DNA from 2 places in the Xenorhabdus bovienii SS-2004 genome. Region 2 is predicted to be linked to the other one. Evidence: predicted binding sites of a transcription regulator. Region 2 holds the regulator's gene; the other holds the start of a gene.

Region 1 (11,833 bases), 2.1 Mb from region 2:
CGCCAGTTTTTCTGCCAATTAATTTTTCAAGCCAATAAATGGTGGCGATAGTGGCACAATCAGGGACTTGCAGCATGTCATTGATAACAGTTGGGATAAAGGATGGCTCTGCACGTGGGCGGCCAATTCCTTCAATTTTACTGCTGGTGATTCCGCGGATATCACGGCGATTTTGGTGATAACAATCGTAGAAAACAGAGTTTTCAGGATCAACAACAATCAGTTTGGTGTTATATCCCTGATAACGGATATAGCGACCGAGCGTTGCCGATGTTCCGCCAGTTCCTGCACTCATAACAATATAAGTTGGTTCAGGAAATGGCTCCAGTTGCATCTGACGGAAAATGCTTTCTGCGATGTTATTGTTTCCACGCCAGTCAGTAGCTCGTTCAGCGTAAGTAAATTGATCCATATAATGGCCATTCAGCTTTTTTGCCAAACGTTCTGACTCCTCATAAATAAGGGCTGAGTGTTCCACAAAGTGGCATTTACCACCGTAGAATTCGATTTCCTGAACCTTGCGTTTAGCTGTACAGGAGGGCATTACGGCGATAAAAGGTAAGCCAAGCAAGCGGGCAAAATAGGCTTCAGAAACGGCGGTACTGCCGGATGAGGCTTCAATGATTGGGGTTCCTTCTTTGACCCAACCATTGCTGAGTGCATAAAGGAACAAAGAACGAGCAAGCCGATGTTTCAGGCTACCTGTCGGATGAGTGCTTTCATCTTTGAGATAAAGGTGAATTCCTGAAAACACGGGGAGATTGAGGTGAATCAGGTGTGTATCAGCACTTCGTTGATAATCAGCTTGGATGGCTTTAATGGCATTTGTAGCCCATGAAGACGACATAAATTGATCCTGAATAATACTACTTTAGTGATATATAGATTACTTTTATATTGGGGGAAATAGATTGTTATTTTTCTACATTTATTATTTTCTTTTGGAAGAATTTTCTACAGGATTTGGATATGTTAGATAAAATAGACCGTAAGCTACTGGAGCTGCTCCAACAGGACTGTAGCCGATCCTTGAATGCACTGGCCGAAGCCGTTAATTTGACCTCTACACCTTGTTGGAAACGGCTAAAACGGCTTGAAGATGATGGGTACATTGTCGGAAAAGTTGCATTGCTAAATGGCTCTAAACTTGGGCTTAGTCTGACCGTGATTGTGATGATAAAAACTCAACAGCACAGTAGTGAATGGTATGAACAGTTTGTGGCTTTTATAAAAGAGATGCCAGAGGTTTTAACATTTTATCGAATGGCTGGGGAATATGATTACTTGATACATGTAGAAGTTGTTGATATGAAAAGTTATGATCGGTTCTACAAACGCATGGTTAATGGCGTTTCTGGTTTGATTGATGTCACCTCTAACTTTGCAATGGAAAAAATAAAATATACAACGGCGTTACCAATACCGGATTAGATAATGCAAAAATCTTTCTGATGGAGTTAATGCTAATTCTTTCATTTTTACTTTGGGAATCGGTTCGTGAGATTATTTTCTCAATTAAGTTGGTATTTTCTCAGCGAATGGCGCCGTTATTTTGGTGCCATTATCTTCCTTATTATGATTGCGATGCTGCAATTAATTCCTCCCCGTTTGGTCGGAATTATCGTTGATGGCATCAGTGCAAAAACGATGTCATCCAGTCAATTATTGATGTGGCTAGGCATCATGCTGTTCATTGCGCTGGCGATATACGGTCTGCGGTATGTTTGGCGCGTATGGCTATTTGGGGCGTCTTATCGGCTGGCTGTTAAACTACGTAGTGATTTCTACCAGAAATTGAGCAGCCAGAACCCTGAATTTTATTTGCGCCACAGAACCGGTGACTTAATGGCTCGTGCAACCAATGATGTTGATAGGGTTGTTTTTGCTGCGGGTGAGGGGGTGCTAACTTTAGTCGATTCCTTAGTGATGGGATGTGCTGTCCTTATCGTGATGAGTATAGAAATTAGTTGGCAATTAACGTTGTTATCACTGTTACCCATGCCCATTATGGCGTTGGTGATTAAACGATATGGCGAACAGCTTCACCATCGTTTCAAGTCTGCACAAGGAGCATTCTCTGCTCTTAATAACCATGCTCAGGAAAGTCTTACCAGCATCCGTATGATCAAAGCATTTGGTCTGGAAGATCTGCAATCCAGTCAATTTGAAGAAGTCGCTACTGATGCTGGACGTAAAAATATACACGTTGCGCGCGTAGATGCACGTTTTGACCCCACCATTTTCATTGCTATTGGCGTTGCAAACCTATTAGCGATTGGTGGAGGGAGTTGGATGGTCGTACATGGCTCTATGACACTGGGTGAATTGACTAGCTTTGTTATGTATCTGGGATTGATGATCTGGCCAATGTTGGCATTGGCATGGATGTTTAATATTGTTGAGCGTGGCAGTGCGGCATATACACGGATCCGTAGCTTGTTACAGGAGCCACTGGTGATTGATGATGGTTCTCAGTCCTTATTAGTTGAGCGCGGTACATTACAGGCAAATATCAATACCTTCATTTATCCCGCAAATGATAGACCTATTTTACATGATGTCCGTTTTCAATTATCACCAGGTCAGCTATTGGGGGTTTGTGGTCCAACTGGTGCAGGAAAAAGCACTTTGCTTGCCTTGTTACAGCGGCAATTTGATGTCACTGACGGTGAAATTCTTTTTCAGTCACGGCACGTTTCTACACTTAGATTAGAAGAATGGCGATCACGATTGGCTATTGTTAATCAGACTCCTTTCCTGTTTTCGGATACAGTCGCTGGCAATATCGCGCTAGGCCGGCCTGATGCAACTCAAGAACAAATTGAAGAAGTTGCTCGTTTGGCGAATGTGCATGATGATATTTTGCGGTTACCGCAGGGCTACCAAACGGAAGTGGGAGAACGTGGCGTAATGCTTTCTGGCGGACAGAAGCAACGCATTTCCATTGCACGTGCTCTGTTATTGGATACGGAAATTTTGATTTTGGACGATGCACTTTCTGCCGTAGATGGTCAGACAGAACATCAAATCATGAAAAATCTCAGCCAGTGGCGGCGACAGCGTACCGTTATTATCAGCGCCCATCGGCTGTCTGCTTTAACGGAAGCTGATAACATTTTGGTTATTCAGCATGGCACGGTTGCGCAGCAAGGCCCGCACAAACAGCTTATTGCACAATCCGGTTGGTATTCTGATATGTACCATTATCAGCAACTTGAAGCCGAATTGGATGGTGAACATGACTAATCATGATATGCGTAAGCCCAGTGTGCGTAAGCTATGGCCATCATTAAAGCGCTTATTGTCTTACAGTAAGAATTATCGCAAGCCAATTTTGCTGGCTGTACTGATGTCATGGGTTGCTGCGCTAACAGAAGTCAGTGGGCCACTGCTTGTGAGCTATTTTATTGATAATATGGTAGCAACGGGCAATCTTCCGCTTGATGTTGTCAGTGGGCTTGCGGTTACTTTTTTGGTATTGCAGTTTGTTGCTGCTGCCTTGCACTACTTTCAGTTCCTATTATTCAATCAGGCATCTGTGGGGATAGTTCAGAAGCTTCGTACTGATGTCATGAATTCGGCATTGCGCCAGCCGTTGAGCACCTTCGATAGCCAGCCCGTTGGGCAGCTAATATCCCGCGTGACGAATGATACTGAAGCCATTAAGGATCTGTTTGTAAATGTGATCCCTACAGTGTTTCGCTGCATTTCATTGATCGGGGCAATGCTGATAGCTATGTTTATTTTGGATTGGCGCATGGCATGTGTTGCTTTGACAATATTTCCAGCAGTTTTGCTGGTAATGATAATTTATCAGCATTTCAGTACTCCAATTATTAGACGGGTTCGTAGTTATCTGGCTGATATTAATGACGGCTTTAATGAAACCATTAATGGTATGACAGTGATTCAGCAATTTCGCCAGCAAGCTCGTTTTGGTGAGAAAATGCTGGCGACTAATCGTGAACATTATCAGTCTCGCATGCAAGCGTTGCGGTTGGATGGCATTTTGCTGAGGCCGTTACTGAGTTTGTTTTCTGCTGCCATACTGTGTGGCCTGCTATTGTTATTTGGTTTCAAAGGAACGGAAGTGATTGGTGTGGGTGTTTTATACGCATTCGTCAATTATCTTGGGCGCCTGAATGAACCTCTGATTGAACTGACTGCTCAACAATCTTTACTGCAACAAGCGGTAGTTTCAGGGGAACGGGTTTTTGAGTTAATGGATAGCCCACAGCAGCAATATGGCACTGATCAGCAGGCGCTGATGAGTGGTAGAATTGATATTGAAAACTTAACTTTTGCCTATCGTAATGACAAAGTTGTGTTGAGTGACATCAATCTACATGTTCCTACACATGGGTTTGTGGCTTTGGTTGGTCATACGGGAAGTGGTAAAAGTACTCTGACTAATTTGATTATGGGATATTATCCGTGGCAAGACGGTGAAATTTATCTTGATGGTCGTCCTGTATCTTCCCTCTCTCATGCGGTTCTGCGTAATGGCGTAGCAATGGTACAGCAAGATCCTGTAGTGCTTGCAGCCTCATTTTTCGACAACATCACATTGGGGCGGGATATCAGTGAAGATAAAATTTGGCAGGTGTTGGAGATGGTTCAATTGGCTGATTTTGTCCGCCGCTTACCAGATGGTCTGAATTCAGTACTAGGAGAGCAGGGGAATACTCTTTCCGCAGGGCAAAAACAACTTTTAGCAATGGCTCGAGTCCTGGTGCAAACGCCGCAGATTCTCATCTTGGATGAAGCAACGGCGAATATTGATTCGGGGACGGAGCAATCGGTACAGCAGGCATTGCGGATGATCCGTAAACAGACGACTCTGGTGGTCATCGCCCATCGTCTTTCAACTATTGTTGAAGCAGATTCCATATTAGTGCTACATCGTGGTGCAATAGTGGAGCAAGGGCAGCATCAACAGCTACTGGCTAAACGTGGACGCTATTATCAGATGTATCAACTCCAACAGGTCGGTGATATTTTGAATGAATCTATGCACGTTTAGTGTGCATAAAAGGAGTGACTGCTCTAGTCACTCCTTTTTTACTTTCCTTTCCCAGCTATGTTCTCTGATAACAAATTGATTACAGATACTTTTTAACTCTTGGCATACCCCTTGCAATACTTCTCGCGCGAATGTTCCTTGCAAACACAGCAAAAAGCGGGGGAAGTATGAAACTGATTACTACCATCATAAAGCCATTTAAGTTAGAAGAAGTGCGTGAAGCGCTTTCCGATATTGGTATACAAGGAATGACGGTTACAGAAGTAAAGGGATTTGGACGTCAAAAGGGGCACTCAGAACTTTATCGGGGAGCCGAATACAACGTTAATTTTTTACCCAAAGTTAAAATTGATATTGCTACCCATGATGAGCGAGTAGAAGAAGTTATCCATGTCATACAGCAATCTGCATTCACTGGAAAAATGGGGGATGGCAAGATATTTATCTTTGAATTACAGCATGCTGTCCGTATCAGAACGGGGGAAACGAATGATGCAGCATTGTAAATGGGGGGATGGAAAATGAAAAAACGACTTTTATCCATAACCAGCATCACTATGGGGATTATCGCTAGTGTACCTTCTTTTGCGTTTGCTGCGGGAAGTACTTTCGATAAAGCTGATACTGTATTCATGCTGGTAAATACGGTACTTGTGCTCTTTATGACTATACCTGGCATAGCTCTGTTTTATGGAGGATTGCTGCGTCGTAAGAATGTTTTGTCATTAATGTCACAGGTGATTGTTAGCTTTTCATTAGTCTGTGTACTTTGGGTAGTTTACGGTTATAGCATGACCTTTGAAACAGGCAATCGTTTTTGGGGTGGATTTGAGCAAGTCATGCTGAAAAATATATCGATAACTGATTTGAATGGCAGTTTTTATCAACTGATTCATGTCGTTTTTCAGGGGGCATTTGCCTGTATCACCATAGCCTTGGTTGTCGGGGCTTTATGTGAAAGAGTTCGTTTTTCTGCACTGTTAATTTTTAGTGCGTTATGGCTGACAGCTTCCTATATTCCTATGGCGCATATGGTGTGGGGAGGAGGCTGGCTTGCTCAGGATGGTGCATTAGATTTTGCGGGAGGAACTGTCGTTCATATTAACGCAGCGGTTGCAGGATTGGTTGGTGCTTATTTACTTGGAAAGCGCTCAGGATTTGGTAAGGAAGCTTTTAAGCCTCATAACTTGCCAATGACTTTTATTGGCACTGCGATCCTTTACATTGGCTGGTTTGGTTTTAATGTTGGTTCTGCTGGTGCTGTAAATGCCATCGCAGCGCTAGCCCTTATAAATACGATGGCAGCAACAGCAGGTGCGGTATTGTCATGGGTTTTTTCTGAATGGCTATTCCGTGATAAGCCTTCTCTTTTGGGAGCATGTTCTGGTTGTATTGCGGGTTTGGTGGCAATTACACCCGCAGCGGCAACAGTTGGTATCGGTGGTGCGCTTATCATTGGACTGATTGCTGGAGTTGCCGGTTTATGGGGCGTGGTGGTATTAAAACGCTGGTTACGTGTTGATGATGTCTGTGATGTTTTTGGAGTACATGGCGTATGTGGCATTGTTGGGTGTTTATTAACGAGTATTTTCACTGCATCCGCTTTAGGGGGAACTGGATTTCCAGAAGGTATGACAATGCTAAGACAGATCGGCGTGCAGATCATTAGTATATTGGTTTGTATTGTCTGGTCAGCTGTGGCTGCTTATCTGTCATTCAAGATTGCTGATCTGGTGGCTGGGTTGCGTATTAGCGTTGAGTCGGAAAGGGAAGGCTTGGATATTATTTCTCATGGTGAAAGTGCTTATAACTGATCATATCTTCTATCTTTGAAACTGTCGTGTGCCATACTATATCTACGGCACACGATATTATTTTCGTTTGCGGCTCACCCCTTCCTGAATGGCATAAGCGATGAGTATTTCTTCACGGGTATAGATATGTCCACGAACAAAACCACGTTCTCCAGATGTATCAGGTTAATTAAATTTTGTAATGCCTAACTCATAATGTGCCTTCGCTTGGTAATAGCGGTTAAAAACGTATAAAGCAACAACGGTACATTAAGGAGCAATAATAAATTTTCATTTATTAGTAAATAAATAGACTGAATTGTAGATAAAATTTATCTTTATGTTTTTGTTATGAAATTGAATTATCACTATTAATTTTTTCAACGCTTATCAAATCATGAGTATGATATTGTTATTGTTTTTATCATTGATTTTTATGCTTATTTTTATTTTCGTGGTTCATTGAAGAACGAATTTATGATTTATATGTGTTGGATTTTTAGATTTAATAAAAATTTATTTATGATTGAAAAATTATTTTTTTTGATTATTTAGTATATTTATATTTTGCTTATTGATGGTTTTTATGCTAAATGCCTGATTTGCCATAGTAGCAGGATTGTCGTGGGTTTTTACGAGGTTGAAGAAATCGAACATAACACTGATAAGCAGAACAACAACATTTTACTTAGAAAAGTTATTTGATTGTGGAAAAATAAAAGTCTTTGAGTTTGTGTCAATTTTAGTTCGTTAGTGACATTTTTGATGTTTTTTTACATCTAATTGAGTGATAAGTAAGCATCTGAATGGCGCGGCCTTGCTATTTCACGATGTATGAAAGATAATGCCTACCGCTTTGAGGTTTGAAGCTAATTTCAATGGGGGCTCTGTTGGTTCTCCCGCAACGCTAACTTGTTAACTTGGTCAGATCTGGAAAGAAGCAGCCATAGCAGGGGATGTGTGTGCCGGGATGTCGCTGGCAGAGCCCTCACCCGTTTTGAATTCATAATCTGTTTATATAGTGAGCCGATAATGGTTACCGGCTTCAATTACTTCCTATCTGATCACGACAACTTAGCGGACAAATTTCCAAACAGATGATGGGATCTTATCATAAAGCTTATTCATAGTAAGTTCAGCTAAGCGGTGGTCAGCAGCAGAGTAGAACAATTCAAGTTCATCATCCGAAAGCTCATATTTATTTTTTTCAATTACACGTTCCAGTGTTTCAATAGAAGTGCATTTTCTCAAACGCATCAGATAGTCAGTTTTAGTCATGGTTGCCTTATCTTATTTGGTATAAAAAAATAGTTAGGAATATATTTATCAGGTTTTGCTTAAACAGGCATTCAAATCATGCAACAGAATGTTAGTTAAGTGTTCGTTTGTTTTTTGCCATTTTGTAAGTTCAAAACAGCTTATCTTATCACTCCCGAACAAATTATATGTTTCATCCAGGTATTTATCAATTAAGGTACTGAGATTGTAGTTATCTGCGTATTTAATTTTAAAACTCCAGACGAACGCTGCAATGTGCTCGATCAATTCATTTAGTTTTAAGCTTTTTTCGGAAGTCAGATCGTTAATCCAATGATTATCAGCGCGATTTAGCACTGAAAATGCCTCGTGAATTAAATTTTCACATAAGTATTTTAATTCAACAATATCATGTCTTCTTGGTGAATATTCATCCATAATCACCTCTGTAACAACACACGGCTTATTTGGATTAAGGCTTATACATAACAATTATTATAGCCATTCTTTTAGAATATGGCCTATCAAAACATGATTATTATTTATTAATATTAAAGACCTATTTCTAGCATCTGCCAAGTGAGTTTTTAACGATGACCAACTTACACTTAGTTCTGGCAAAAGACTAGCACTCTACTAAAAAGTATAGCGATATTCACATATGTCATTAAACATATTGGATTATACTAATATAGTAGACGTTGTAGCAATAGCACTGGGATCATTATAGGTGATTGTATTGCGACTTTCAAAATCAATATAATGCTATTATTACATATGTCACCATCAAGATGGAACACTTTTTACCATTAGAGGTGTAATCAGAAGAAAAGCATGACAAGCTATTAATTTATCTTCTATTTATTATAAAAAACAGAAAGATATTACTTTTAAACGCAGGGTGTTTTTCATAAGTATTTATTTTAATTAGATTATATAAGGTTGTCGTTGTAGATATTGAGAGATTGATTATTTGTTGTCTGAAGAGATTTAAGCCCATTTTAAAAGGCCACATCAGTGGCCTTTGGTTAAAATTTTTGAATTTAGCGATGGGTCGAAATATGTTCGAGATCCTCACTTTTTTTACTGAAACGGCGTTTGATGACGACGAAGAATACTGGGACAAAATAGATTGCTAACGATGTAGCTGCAATCATACCGCCCAATACGCCTGTCCCTACGGCGTTTTGTGCACCAGAGCCAGCACCATTACTCAATACTAGAGGCATAACTCCAAGCATAAAGGCTAAAGAAGTCATCAGTATTGGGCGTAAACGCATTTTGACAGCATCTAGAGTTGCTTCTATTAGCCCTTTGCCTTCTTTCTCTATCAGATCCTTGGCGAATTCTACGATAAGTATGGCGTTTTTCGCTGACAGACCTATTGTTGTCAACAGACCAACTTTAAAGTAGACGTCATTGTCCAACCCACGAATTGACGTTGCCAGCAATGCACCAACAATTCCCAGCGGGACAACTAACATGACAGAGAATGGAATGGACCAGCTTTCATACAGAGCTGCCAGACAGAGGAACACGACAATCAATGATAGCGTATATAGAGCTGGAGCCTGATTGCCGGATAGACGCTCTTGATAAGACATGCCAGTCCAGTCATAGCCAATGCCGCTTGGCAGTTGTGACGCAAGTTGTTCCATGAAAACCATTGCATCCCCGGTACTTTTCCCTTTAACAGCCTCACCCACGATTTCCATTGATGGCAAACCGTTATAGCGTTCCAAGCGCGGTGAACCATAAACCCACGGATCTTTGGATATGTCTATGAATGCAGAGAACGGAACCATTTCACCATGGTGGTTGCGGGCATATAACTTACTGATATCGCTTGGCAACATACGGTGAGGTGCATCAGACTGAATATAGACTTTTTTGACTCGGCCACGGTCAATAAAGTCATTGACATAAGCTCCACCAAACATCGTAGTGAGTGTTGAGTTGATGTTTTCGGTGGAAACGCCCAGTGCTTCCGCTTTCTCTTTATCTATATGGATACGGTATTGAGGCGTATCATTCTGACCATTAGGGCGGACATTCGTGAGCATGTCAGGGTGGCTTTGAACCATGCCAAGCAACTGGTTACGTGCTTGGGTTAATGCTTCATGTCCAAGATTCCCTTTATCAATCAATTGGAAGTCAAAACCACTGGCAGACCCTAACTCCACAATCGAAGGAATATTAAACGCAAATACGATACCTTCCTTGATTTGTGAGAAATGTGCATTCGCACGGTCAACAATGGCTGGCACCTTGTCTTTGTCGTCTTTGCGCTCATCCCAGTCTTTTAAGCTGACAAAGACTAGACCTGCATTCTGCCCCTGACCACTGAAACTAAAACCGTTAATGGTGAATACAGATTTAACAATTTCCGTTTCTTTGGTATGGAAGTAATCATTGATTTCATCCAATACTTTTTGTGTTTGATCCTGAGTTGAACCAGGTGGTAGCTGAACTATCGCAAGTAATACACCCTGATCTTCTTCTGGCAGGAAGGAAGATGGCATACGGGTAAACATAAAGGCCATACCTGCGATCAATACAACATAGATCAACAAGTAGCGTCCAGTACCACGCAGCATGCGGCCTACACTATCGGTATAATGGTGGGTGCTCTTTTCAAACAGGCGATTAAACCAGCCAAAGAAACCAATTTGAATGCCATGGCTACCTTTAGCAACGGGTTTAAGCATTGTGGCACACAGTGCGGGAGTCAGGATTAACGCCACCAGTACAGACAGTACCATTGCTGAAACAATGGTGATCGAGAACTGACGATAAATTGCGCCTGTTGCTCCACCGAAGAATGCCATTGGCACAAATACCGCAGAAAGTACCAACGCGATACCGACCAGAGCGCTCTGAATCTGTCCCATTGATTTTCTGGTGGCTTCTTTTGGTGGTAACCCTTCCTCCTGCATGACGCGTTCGACGTTCTCCACGACAACAATGGCATCATCCACCAGCAGACCGATGGCAAGTACCATGGCAAACATGGTTAATGTATTGATGGAGTAACCAAATGCGGCAAGGATGGCAAATGTACCCAGCAATACAACCGGAACCGCAATAGTTGGGATTAAAGTGGCGCGGAAGTTTTGCAGGAACAGGTACATGACGACAAACACCAGCAGGATGGCTTCTGCCAACGTTTTCACCACTTCGAAAATGGAAATTTTGACGAATGGCGTAGTGTCGTATGGATACACGACAGTCAACCCATGTGGGAAGAATGGTGCCATCTCAGCCAGGGCTTTTTTGACGGCTTTTGAGGTATCTAACGCGTTGGCGCCGGTAGCCAGTTTGATACCAATTCCTGCTGCCGAGTTACCATTGAACCGACCAATGATGCTGTAGCTTTCAGCTCCAAGTTCAACGACAGAGACATCTCTCAGGCGAATGTGTGAACCATCGCGATTCATGCGCAGCAGAATATTGCTGAATTCTTCAGGAGAATTCAGACGGGTCTGAGCAATAATCGAAGCATTTAAACGCTGTCCAGGAACAGGCGGGGTTCCTCCTAACTGCCCGGCTGCAACTTGGTTGTTTTGAGCTTTAATGGCAGTGATGACATCCTGTGTGGTCATTTTATAGTTGAGCAGTTTGTCAGGATCGAGCCAAATGCGCATAGCATACTGGTTACCAAACAACATCGTTTCACCCACACCACTGACACGGCTCAATGGGTCTTTGACACTGGCTCCAACATAATCAGCGATATCATCCTGAGTCATGGAACCATCTT
Region 2 (11,833 bases):
AAATAACTCAATAATGGCGGCCAGTGCCTGCTGCTCATCCGACCCGGTCGCCTCAACTTCAATGTAACTGCCTTGTTCGGAATCCAGCATAAGCATGGCAATCACACTGTGGGCTTCGGCTTGAATATTGCTGCTGTTGCGCAGAATGACCTGCGATTGAAACTGCTGCACAAGGTCATGCAATTTCATTGCAGGTCGGGCATGCATACCAAGCCGATTTTTAATTTCAAGCTGCTTTTTGACTGTCATGCTCTGCCATTATTGTATTATTTACGTTTTTCCAGTGTGCGGTGACGTGATTGCACGTTTTTGCCACGGGAACGGAAGTAGTCCGCTAATTGTTCAGCGACGTAGACGGAACGGTGTTTACCCCCCGTACAACCAATTGCCACGGTGAGATAGCTGCGGTTATTGGTTTCGAGCATCGGCAGCCAGAGTTCAAGATAGCTGCGGGTCTGGTAAATAAAATTGTGTACTTCTGTGTGGCGATCCAAAAAGGCAGCCACAGGGCGATCTAAACCGGTCATTGGCCGCAGTTTAGGATCCCAGTGTGGGTTTGGCAGGAAACGCACATCGAAAACATAATCGGCATCAATCGGAATACCATGCTTAAAGCCGAAAGACTCAAACACCATCGTCAGTTCGCGTTCGCGTTTGCCCAGTAGACGCGTTCTGAGCATTTCTGCCAATTCATGCACGGACATTTCAGAGGTGTCGATGATCAAATCTGCCCGTGAACGCAGGGGTTCCAGCAGGTCACTTTCTTGATCAATAGCGCTTTCCAGCGACAGATTTTTGCTTGATAGTGGATGCAGGCGACGTGTGTCACTGTAGCGGCGGATCAGGGTGTTGCGATCCGCATCAAGAAACAGTAATTGTGGCGAGAACGTGTCCGGCAGTTTCGTCAGAGCTTCTTCGAAAATTTCTGGCGACTCCGGCATATTTCTCACGTCTATGCTGACCGCCGCTGAAATACCGCGTTCAGCTAATGTGCCTGCCAGTTCCGGCAGTAAGACCACCGGCAGGTTATCGACACAATAGAATCCCATATCTTCCAGCGCACGCAGGGCAACGGATTTACCGGAGCCGGAACGACCGCTGACTATCATCAGCACCATAAGATGACTCCCCTTTAATATCTCAGCGGTTCTAATAAACCGCTGCTGTTTTGTTGCTTTCCAATAATTCTAATCGCTATTTATTCAGTTATGATTTTATATAGCTCTTCGTCACTTTGTGCTGAACGCAGACGGCGGCAGAGATTCTTATCTGCAAGACGCTTTGCAATCAATGATAGTGAATGTAAATGGGTCTGACACTGGTCAGACGGCACCAATAAAGCAAACAGCAAGTCAACAGGTTGATTATCGATGGCATCGAAGGCAATAGGCTGTTCCAGATTCAGAAACACGCCAACGGCATTATGTGAACACTCTTTATCCAGTTTGCCGTGAGGAATGGCAATCCCGTTGCCGATACCTGTGGTGCCCACTTTTTCGCGGGAAAGAATAGCCTCGAATACGGCATTTTCCGGTAATCCAAGCTGTTTTGATGCCAGTTCACTGATAATCTCTAAGGCGCGCTTTTTACTCGAACAAGGTACGTTGTTGCGTGTACATTCGGGCGAAAGTACCGAACTTAGTGGTAAATCTGTTTCGTTGTTCATTTCTTTAATCACTTAGGGCCTGTAATACCGGATGCCTGACTGGAGGCATCCGGTATTGATGCACTGTTTATACCTTTCACCTGAATCTATTGGGTATGTAAGTAGAACAGTGATGAGTTTATGACAGCCCCGTTGCCAGAAAGCTGTTAATGTTGTCTCAACTTACTTTTGTGTTTGGTCAATTGACGTGCCAGCTTATCTGCCAGTGCATCAATCGCCGCATACATGTCTTCATGCTCTGAGCTTGCATGCAACTCACCTCCATTGACATACACCGTGGCTTCAGCGATTTTCTGCACTTTCTCCACTCGGAGTATGACCTGAATGAGGTTAATTTTATCGAAATATTGATCCAGTTTGCCGTATTTTGTATTCACAATGTTGCGTAATGCATCAGTGATTTCAATATTGTGGCCTGTGACATTGAGTTGCATAGTGTTTTCCTTCTCTGTGTGGTTCAAACCAGTTTTTTGCGTTGGTTTGAAGGCGGGATGGATAACGACTCTCTATATTTTGCGACAGTTCGACGCGCGACTTGAATGCCCTGTTCGGCCAGAATGCTGGTCAATTTGCTGTCACTCAGTGGCTTGGCCGGGTTTTCTGCCGCGACCAATTTTTTCACCAGTGCCCGTATCGCAGTAGAAGAGGCTTCACCTCCGCTATCGGTATTGACATGGCTGGAGAAAAAATATTTCAATTCAAAAATGCCCCGTGGGCTATACAGATATTTCTGTGTTGTCACACGGGAAATGGTGGATTCGTGCATTTCAACCTGATAGGCGATATCTGCCAGTACTAGCGGTTTCATGTGCTCTGCACCATATTCAAAAAAATCTTGTTGCCGTTCAACAATGCAACTGGCAACTTTCAATAACGTGTCATTACGGCTTTCGAGGCTTTTTATCAGCCATTTGGCCTCTTGCAGATTATTGCGAATGAACAGACTGTCGCTTTCACTATGGGCCTGTTGCCCCAATGCTGCGTAGTGTTGATTGATGCGCAGACGGGGGATGCTATCGGTATTCAGTTTGACTTGCCAGCTTTCATTCTCTTTATGAGCAAGCACATCAGGAATAACATACTCGGATTCACCTGCATTGACCACTAATCCGGGTTTGGGTTCCAATGATTGAATAATATCGATGGCTTCTTTCAGGGCATTTTCCTTTAATTTGCTCTGACGTAACACATTACGAAAGTCTCGATTGCCCAATAGCTCAAGGTATTTGCTGACAACCAGTTTGGCTTCGTTCAGATAAGGTGTTTTTGTCGGCAGCATCGAAAGTTGAATAAGCAGGCATTCACGCAAATCGCGGGCGGCGATACCAATCGGATCGAAATGCTGTATGCGTTTGAGTACGATTTCCACTTCTTCTAGCGTCAGCTCATTATCGCCAATGCTGGCAAGGATCTCTTCGATTGAAACTGTCAGATAGCCTGAATCATCAATCGCATCAATGATGGAGGTGGCGATGGCAGAATCCGTTTCAGTAAACGGTGTCAACCCTGCCTGCCACATCAGATAGTCTTGCAGTGTCTGAGTGGTTTCACCCTGATAAACGGGAAAATCCTCAGCACTGTAATCGCTGTTTGTCCCCGAAGGAGTGCCAGCCGTGTAAATTTCATCCCAACTGGCATCCAATGGCAGTTCTTCCGGTATATTCTTCTGTTCAAGCGCTTCGCGGGTATCCATCACCTCAGTTACCGCATCAGGAGATTCCTGACTGTCGATTTCCTCATGAGGATCATCCTGTTCAAGCAGTGGGTTAGCTTCCAAAGCCTGCTGGATCTCTTGTTGAAGTTCAAGCGTAGAAAGTTGCAACAAACGGATAGCTTGCTGGAGTTGTGGCGTCATCGCCAGTTGCTGACTGAGCCTGAGTTGCAAACTTTGCTTCATAGCATTACCACTTTCTCCTGAATTTCTCTGGAATTTCTCCTGAATGACGCCTGACAGAATCAGGATTAAAGACGGAAACCCTCACCCAGATAAACGCGTTTGACCTGCTCATTGTTGAGAATATCTTCCGGTGAGCCGTGGGCAATCAACTGGCCTTGGCTGACGATATAGGCGCGTTCGCAGACATCCAGTGTTTCACGGACATTGTGGTCTGTAATCAGAACTCCCAGCCCATAGTCCCGCAGATGTTGAATGATCTTTTTGATATCGAGTACGGAGATGGGATCGACGCCAGCAAAAGGTTCATCCAGCAGAATGAATTTCGGGTTGGCGGCCAGAGCACGGGCAATTTCCACACGACGGCGTTCACCACCGGAAAGTGACTGTCCCAGATTGTCACGCAGATGGGAAATATGAAACTCTTCCATTAATTCTTCTGCCCGCTCTTTTCGTTGCTCTTGCGTGATATCCTTGCGGATCTCCAAGACTGCCATCAAATTGTCAAATACGCTCAGACGACGGAAAATGGAAGGTTCTTGTGGCAAATAGCCTATTCCCCGGCGGGCGCGTTCATGCAGAGGCAGCAGGCTGATGTCTTCATCATCAATAGTAATGGTGCCAGTATCACGTGGCACAATGCCGACCACCATGTAGAAGGTCGTGGTTTTACCTGCCCCATTGGGGCCAAGCAAACCCACGATTTCGCCTGATTTGACGGTCAGACTGACGTCCTCAACGACCCTGCGACCCTTATAAGCCTTTGCCAGATTTTCTGCGTTTAAAATTGCCATACGTCGTTATTTACTCTTGTTGTTAACACTGATGCCTTTTTCCTGTAGCTGGGAAGGCAACAGGACGGTAGTAACACGTTTACCTTTATCACTAAAGGCTTCCATTTGCTGTGTTGGCACCAGATAGGTGATTTTATCGCCTTTGATGTTACTGTCGAGTTGTTCAAGATAGGCATTACCTGTCAGCGTCATCAGCTCTTTATCCATCTCATAGCGCATTTTTGAGGCATGCCCTTTGATGGGTTTGCCGTCATCTTGTAACTGATAGAAAGTCGCCGGATTACCGTAGGCTTCAATAACCGTTTTTTTCGCATCCCCTTCTGGGCGAGTGACGACGACTTTATCCGCATGAATGTCGATTGAGCCTTGTTTTACGCTGACATTATCCGTAAATGTGGCTACGTTCCCCGTTAAATCCAAAGATTGCCTGTCAGAATTAAGGGTAATGGGCTGTTTCGTATCTTCTTTCAATGCCAGTACGGGCAGGCTGACTGCAAACAGGGTACTGGCAATAACGGTATTACGGATTAGGTTGTTCATTTGGGATCTCATAGTGAGTCGTCACCTTTTCAATCAATTCAGCAGTTTTGTTTCGCAGATTGCCACGCATTTTCATGCCAACAGATTTCAGGCCGACACCAATCAGAGTGACTTGGTCGTCGGATAAGATATCTTGAGACACCAGATTGACGGTCGCATTTTCTGTTGTGATCCGTTGCAGTTGTGAGGCATCGGTCAGGCTATCCAGCTGGACATCGCCGTACAGATAGAGCATTTTATCGTTGGTCAGCTTTGCTTTATTTGCGCGTACTGTCCATGTCGGTGTTTCGGAAGTGCTATTGGAGGCAAAGGTTGTCAATATGGGTTTAGTAAACCAAGTCAGTTTGCTTTCCGTATAGTTCTGTACATCATCTGCCACCAGTTTGTAAGCCAGCTTGCCCTCGGGATCATAGACAAAAGAAGTGGCTTCCTGTGTTTGATAAGTGGGATACCCATCATCCACAATTGGTGATGAGGCGTTTTCGTTTAAATTGGATAAATTCCAGCCAATCAGCGCAAGCGCGATCAATGCCAGTGTTCCGATCAGCCAGGATTGAATTCTGCTCATTCTCTTTTCAATTTTAGTCTTATATTGATAACCCTTTGGCACCTTCCAGCTTATTCTGAGCGAAAAGTACCAAATCACAAAGCTCCCTGACTGCACCACGGCCACCTGCAATCTGAGTCACATAATCTGCTCTTGGCAGCAGCAGTGGATGGGCATCAGAAACCGCAACAGATAACCCAACTTGTGCCATTACAGGCCAGTCGATAAGATCATCACCAATATAAGCGACCTGTTCTGGCTGTAACGTTAGTTTATCTAACAGTTCCTGATACGCCAAAACCTTATCGCTCTGTCCTTGGTAAAGATGTGTAATACCCAGTGTTTCTGCGCGATCTTCCAGCAACTTAGCTTTACGGCCAGTAATGATGGCGACTTCAATGCCTGAGGTAATCAGACAACGGATGCCGTAACCATCACGAACGTTAAAGGCTTTCAGTTCTTCACCCTGGTTGCCCATATATATCAGGCCATCTGACATCACACCATCAACATCACAAATCAGTAGACGGATTTTACTGGCTCTTTCGATAATTTCTTCGTTGACCGGGCCATAACAGGTGTCCAGATACGTTTTCTGACTCATTCAGGAATTCTCTTAAGGTTTATACCACAGCTGCTTATACCATTACCTGTGCTTTATACATACTCTACCCTTCATCTTTCTCTGTTGGGTATATACCGACCTTATACTACACCCGCCTGTAAGAGGTCGTGCATATGCAGTACGCCGAGCAATTTGTCACCGTCAGTGACCAGCAAGGACGTGATGTGGCGTGACTGCATCAGGTTCAGGGCATCAACGGCCAGTGTATGGGGCTTGATGCGGACACCGCCGATAGTCATAACATCAGAGATGTTTGCATGGTTTAAATCGATTCCCATATCGAAAACACGGCGCAAATCCCCGTCAGTGAAAATTCCTTTGATCTGCATATCGTCATCGCAGATGACGGTCATTCCCAGTTTCTTGCGGGTGATTTCAACCAAGGCTTCACGTAGTGTCGCGGTATAAGGAACACGGGGAATATCATCACCGATGGTCATTAAGTCACTGGTCAGTAACAGAAGTTTGCGTCCCAGCGTGCCACCCGGATGGGAAAGGGCAAAGTCTTCAGCGGTAAAACCTCGAGCTTGTAAGAGCGCAACGGCCAGAGCATCTCCCATAACAAGTGTTGCTGTCGTGCTAGTGGTGGGCGCTAATCCAAGCGGGCAGGCTTCCTGTGGTGTTTTGATGCACAGATGGATATCGGCAGCTTTCCCCATGCTACTGTTTGGGTTGTTTGTCATACAGATAAGCGGAACTTTTTGCCGTTTGAGGACGGGGATCAAGGCAACGATTTCATTGGATTCACCGGAATTGGAGATTGTCAGCACGATGTCTTTTGATGTCACCATACCGAGATCACCGTGGCTGGCTTCACCGGGGTGGACAAAGAAAGAGGGCGTGCCAGTACTGGCAAATGTGGCGGCAATTTTTCGTCCAATATGACCGGATTTTCCCATCCCCATGACAATGATTTTTCCTTCACAACCAAACATCAACTCACAGGCTCGGCTGAAATCTTCATTAATATATTGTTCCAGTTCTGCCAATCCGTCGAGTTCGACCTGTAATACTTTTTTACCTGATTGTTGAAAATCTATCTTAGACATTTCTACTTCCCACGTCATCGGCAATTAATCAGTACCGTAATAATTAGAAACAAAAAGTACGAAAAAATAAGCGATAAAACAGCCCAGTAACAGGATGCCGTTTAATCGGTTCAATCGATGCTTTCTCCCCAGACAGAATATCGTGAATAACACACTGGCAGCCATCATGACCCAGAAGTCCCGGGAAAAGGCCTGAGGTGAAATAACGCCGGGTGAAAGTATACCGGGGATACCCAATACCAGAGTGATGTTGAAAACATTTGAGCCGATGATATTGCCCATCGCCATATCATTCTCGCCTTTAATGGCCGCAGCAATTGAAGTAGCCAGTTCAGGCAGGCTGGTGCCTACCGCCAGAATTGTCAGGCCAATAATCAGCTCACTGATGCTATAAATACGTGCAATCACAGCCGCATTGTCAATCACCATGCGGGTAGAAATGGGGAGGATAATCAATCCTAAAACAACCCAGAGAAGTGCGATGCCTTTGTTGCCTTCGACAGGTAATTCTGCATCTCGTTCCTGCATATAGCTGTCTAGACCATCATCTTGGGAAACTGTTGTCATTTTGATCATTATGACGATAAAAAACAAGGCGGTAAGTAACAGGACGATACCGTCCAGGCGGTTCAGGTAGCTGTCTGCCAGAATATAGCCTACAAATGCAGTAATCAGCAACATCAGCGGCAATTCCCGCCTCAGGATATCTGATTTCACTGTGATCGGTCGAATGAGTGACGCAGCGCCAGTAATCAGTAGCAGATTGGTAATATTGGAACCAATGGCATTGCCTACAGCTATGTTCGGTAGCCCATCTTGAGCTGCTGTGATAGATACCATCAACTCTGGCAGTGAAGTGCCGATTCCCATAACTGTCAATCCGACGATATAGGGGGGTATTTTCAGTGAGCGGGCAAAAACCGCAGCACCATATACTAATCTATCAGATCCATACACCAGTAAAATCAACCCGGTAATGAACAGAGCAATAGTCAGAAACATGGGGTGTTCCTTAAATAAAATTTATTCCGAACATGATGCTAATAATGGTTGATTTTTAAACATGAAATGTTTATTCAGCTAGACTTATATATTCTGACGGTCAAGCGATAAAAAGTAAAATTTGTCACAACTTTGCTAACGCAAATTTGGCAATTTTTTTGTAGTATGCATGACTGATTATTTAAAAACAGTAAGAAACAAGTTTTATTAACGGTTAGGGGCTATCAAATAATGAGTCAACAAACAGCAAATCTTATTGAGATCTGCGGCATGTATTTCACTCGTGGTCAACGCCCGATTTTTTCTGATATTAATCTGACCGTTCCAAAAGGAAAAGTGACTGCCATCATGGGGCCTTCAGGCATAGGGAAAACCACCTTGCTACGCCTGATTGGTGGGCAGATCCGCCCTGAACGCGGCGAGATCTGGTTTGATGGCGATAATATTCCGGCATTGTCCCGCCAACGTCTCTATGCTGCCCGTAAGAAAATGAGCATGTTATTTCAGTCAGGTGCGCTGTTTACGGATCTGAATGTCTTTGACAATGTCGCCTTTCCTTTGCGTGAGCATACCCAATTGCCCGAAGCGTTGATTCACACTACGGTGATGATGAAACTGGAGGCTGTTGGGCTGCGTGGTGCTGCGCACTTGATGCCATCGGAATTGTCTGGCGGTATGGCTAGGCGCGCTGCATTGGCGAGAGCGATAGCACTCGATCCCGATCTCATTATGTTCGATGAACCTTTTGTTGGTCAGGATCCCATTACGATGGGCATTCTCGTCAAATTAATTGATGAGCTTAACCATGCGCTCGGTGTCACCTGTGTTGTAGTTTCCCACGATGTACCTGAAGTATTGAGTATTGCTGATTATGCTTACATTGTGGCTGAGAAGACGGTCATTGCAGAAGGTACACCGGAGCAGTTAAGAATGAATCAGGATCATCGGGTACGGCAATTCCTTGATGGCATTGCTGATGGGCCAGTGCCTTTCCGTTTCCCTGCGGGGGATTACAAAACTGAGTTATTAGGATAATGGAATGTTGATGTTAACACGGGCACTGGCTGCGCTGGGTAAACGTGCGATCGAGGTTGCAGCCTCATTCGGCCGTGCCGGCTTTATGCTTTTCAGTGCAATCATTGGTAAGCCAGAACTCGCCAAACAATGGAAATTATTATGTCAGCAGCTGTATAGCGTCGGTGTTCAGTCACTGCTGATTATCGTGGTTTCCGGCTTGTTTATCGGTATGGTTCTGAGTTTACAGGGCTATCTGGTTTTAACGACATTCAGTGCTGAGGGCAGTCTGGGCATGATGGTGGCTCTGTCACTGTTGCGTGAATTGGGGCCAGTCGTCACGGCACTGTTGTTTGCGGGTCGGGCGGGTTCAGCGTTGACCGCAGAAATTGGTTTGATGAAAGCCACAGAGCAGATTTCCAGCTTGGAAATGATGGCGATTGATCCGCTGCGTCGGGTAATTGCTCCGCGTTTTTGGGCTGGTTTTATCAGTATGCCTTTACTGTCGCTGATCTTTGTCGCGGTTGGAATCATCGGAGGCGCGATAGTGGGCGTGGATTGGAAAGGCATTGATGCCGGCTTTTTCTGGTCTTCGATGCAATCGGCGGTGGATTGGCAAAAAGACTTGCTCAACTGTTTTCTTAAGAGCGTAGCTTTTGCCATTACGGTCACATGGATTGCATTGTTCAATGGTTATGACGCTATCCCTACATCAGAAGGGATCAGCAGGGCGACGACGCGTACAGTAGTTCATGCGTCTTTGGCAGTATTGGGTTTGGATTTTGTGCTGACAGCACTGATGTTTGGGAACTAATTCGATGCAAAACAAGAAAAATGAAATTTGGGTTGGGTGTTTTGTCTTGATTGCACTGGCTGCAATCGTCTTTTTATGTTTGAAAGTAGCTGATGTTCGGTCATTTGGCAGCCAGACAACCTATCGCGTATCTGCGGCATTTGACAATATTGGTGGACTGAAAGTGCGTTCACCAGTAAAAATTGGTGGAGTTGTGATTGGTCGTGTAGAGCGAATCTGGCTCGATCACAAAACCTATACTCCACAGGTTGAACTGGAACTTTTCACTCAATACGACAATATTCCAAGTACCAGCTCGCTTTCTATTCGGACATCAGGACTATTGGGCGAGCAATATGTTGCAATGAATGTGGGTTTTTATGACCCTGATATGGGGGTATCCATGTTGAAAGGGGGAGATCGTATTGAGGATACCAAGTCTGCAATGGTACTTGAAGATTTGATCGGTCAGTTCTTATATAAAAGCGGTGACAGTGGTCAGGCGAAATCTGATTCGGCACCTGCACATTAATCTGCAATCCACGGCTTAGGAGAAATAGCATTTATGTTTAAGCGATTACTTATGGTTGCGCTGCTGGTGGTTGCACCATTGGCCAGCGCAGTTGATCAAACCAACCCTTATGCATTGATGAAAGATGCAGCAGAAAAAACTTTCACCCGTTTGAAGAATGATCAGCCTCAAATTCAGGCAAACCCAGAAGTTCTGCGTCAGATTGTGCGTGAAGAATTATTGCCTTATGTGCAGGTAAAATACGCAGGGGCACTGGTTCTTGGAACTTACTACGGGCAGGCTACGCCTGAACAGCGCGAAGCCTATTTCAAGGCTTTTGAATCTTATTTAGAGCAGGCATATGGTCAGGCTCTGGCGATGTATCATGGCCAGAACTACCAGATTGCGCCAGAACAGCCATTAGAGGGCAAGACGATAGTGGCTATCCGGGTCACTATTACTGATGAAAATGGTCAGCCGCCTGTTCGCTTGGATTTTCAGTGGCGTAAAAATAGCAAAACAGGTTACTGGCAGGCTTATGACATGATTGCGGAAGGCGTAAGCATGATCACGACCAAGCAGAATGAATGGGCAGATATCCTGCGCCAGAAAGGGATTGATGCTCTGACAGAACAGTTGAAAATCAGTGCGAAAACGCCAATCACTTTAGAAAAGAAAAAGTGACATGGAAAACCGGGAAATAAGCCAATCGTCTGATGACGGAAAGATAAGTTGGGAACAAACGGGAAGTACACTATTTCTTCACGGTACACTGGATCGTGACAGTTTACTTCCGCTTTGGCAGCAAAAAGGCAGCGTTATGGCTGAGATCGAAAATATTGATGTTTCTCGGCTTGAGCATGTGGATTCCACAGGGCTGGCGTTGTTTGTCCACTTAAAAGGAGACATGCAGCAACGTGGCAAACGATTAACATTTTCTGGCATAAGTGAACGTCTAGAGACATTGATAGCACTTTATGGCTTGCAAAGTCTCATTGCTGCTGACACGCCAGATATGTAATTCCCTTTTCCCATAATTATCGCCCTTGTAAGTCATCCTCTTACAAGGGCGTTTTTCTTGGTTTAAGAGTCGTCTGGTTTCCATTAGGATAGGCGATTACTATTATTTTTAACGACGTATGTGAGCAAATTATGGATACTGATGAAATTAAAGAAGTGCTGATGAAAGCATTGGCACTTGATGACGTTATCGTTAGCGGTGATGGCAGCCATTTCCAAGTCATTGCCGTTGGCGAGCTTTTTGATGACTTAAGCCGTGTCAAACAACAGCAGGCTGTTTACGCCCCTCTGATGGAATACATTGCTGATAATCGCATTCATGCCGTGTCGATCAAGACTTATACACCTGCAAAGTGGCAGCGTGACCGCAAACTTCAG

The links. The regulator sigma-54, encoded in region 2, starts transcription at its own class of promoters, with help from an activator protein. The targets are predictions, from matches to a motif close to GTTGGCACANNTTTCGCTNT.
Region 1: glnK (P-II family nitrogen regulator) is a predicted target of sigma-54. The motif match lies at 5,122-5,141, and genes of this name have one in related genera.

What each region holds. Positions count from the first base shown of each region.
Region 1 is NC_013892.1:1,581,598-1,593,430, reverse strand. Features, by position in the region: gene XBJ1_RS06995 (PLP-dependent cysteine synthase family protein) at 1-847, opposite strand, end outside; gene XBJ1_RS06990 (Lrp/AsnC family transcriptional regulator) at 970-1,431, shown strand; gene XBJ1_RS06985 (SmdA family multidrug ABC transporter permease/ATP-binding protein) at 1,498-3,246, shown strand; gene XBJ1_RS06980 (SmdB family multidrug efflux ABC transporter permease/ATP-binding protein) at 3,239-5,023, shown strand; gene glnK (P-II family nitrogen regulator) at 5,191-5,529, shown strand; gene amtB (ammonium transporter AmtB) at 5,545-6,837, shown strand; partial or broken gene XBJ1_RS22400 (acyl-CoA thioesterase II) at 6,895-7,002, opposite strand; RNA gene ffs (signal recognition particle sRNA small type) at 7,705-7,801, shown strand; gene XBJ1_RS06965 (HHA domain-containing protein) at 7,891-8,094, opposite strand; gene tomB (Hha toxicity modulator TomB) at 8,143-8,511, opposite strand; gene XBJ1_RS06955 (efflux RND transporter permease subunit) at 9,117-11,833, opposite strand, start outside.
Region 2 is NC_013892.1:3,700,466-3,712,298, forward strand. Features, by position in the region: gene npr (PTS phosphocarrier protein NPr) at 1-249, opposite strand, end outside; gene rapZ (RNase adapter RapZ) at 267-1,118, opposite strand; gene ptsN (PTS IIA-like nitrogen regulatory protein PtsN) at 1,199-1,666, opposite strand; gene hpf (ribosome hibernation promoting factor) at 1,813-2,100, opposite strand; gene rpoN (RNA polymerase factor sigma-54) at 2,124-3,563, opposite strand; gene lptB (LPS export ABC transporter ATP-binding protein) at 3,629-4,354, opposite strand; gene lptA (lipopolysaccharide ABC transporter substrate-binding protein LptA) at 4,361-4,894, opposite strand; gene lptC (LPS export ABC transporter periplasmic protein LptC) at 4,875-5,462, opposite strand; gene kdsC (3-deoxy-manno-octulosonate-8-phosphatase KdsC) at 5,482-6,045, opposite strand; gene kdsD (arabinose-5-phosphate isomerase KdsD) at 6,147-7,115, opposite strand; gene XBJ1_RS16315 (calcium/sodium antiporter) at 7,140-8,117, opposite strand; gene mlaF (phospholipid ABC transporter ATP-binding protein MlaF) at 8,349-9,152, shown strand; gene mlaE (lipid asymmetry maintenance ABC transporter permease subunit MlaE) at 9,163-9,945, shown strand; gene mlaD (outer membrane lipid asymmetry maintenance protein MlaD) at 9,950-10,456, shown strand; gene mlaC (phospholipid-binding protein MlaC) at 10,490-11,119, shown strand; gene mlaB (lipid asymmetry maintenance protein MlaB) at 11,121-11,456, shown strand; gene ibaG (BolA family iron metabolism protein IbaG) at 11,588-11,833, shown strand, end outside.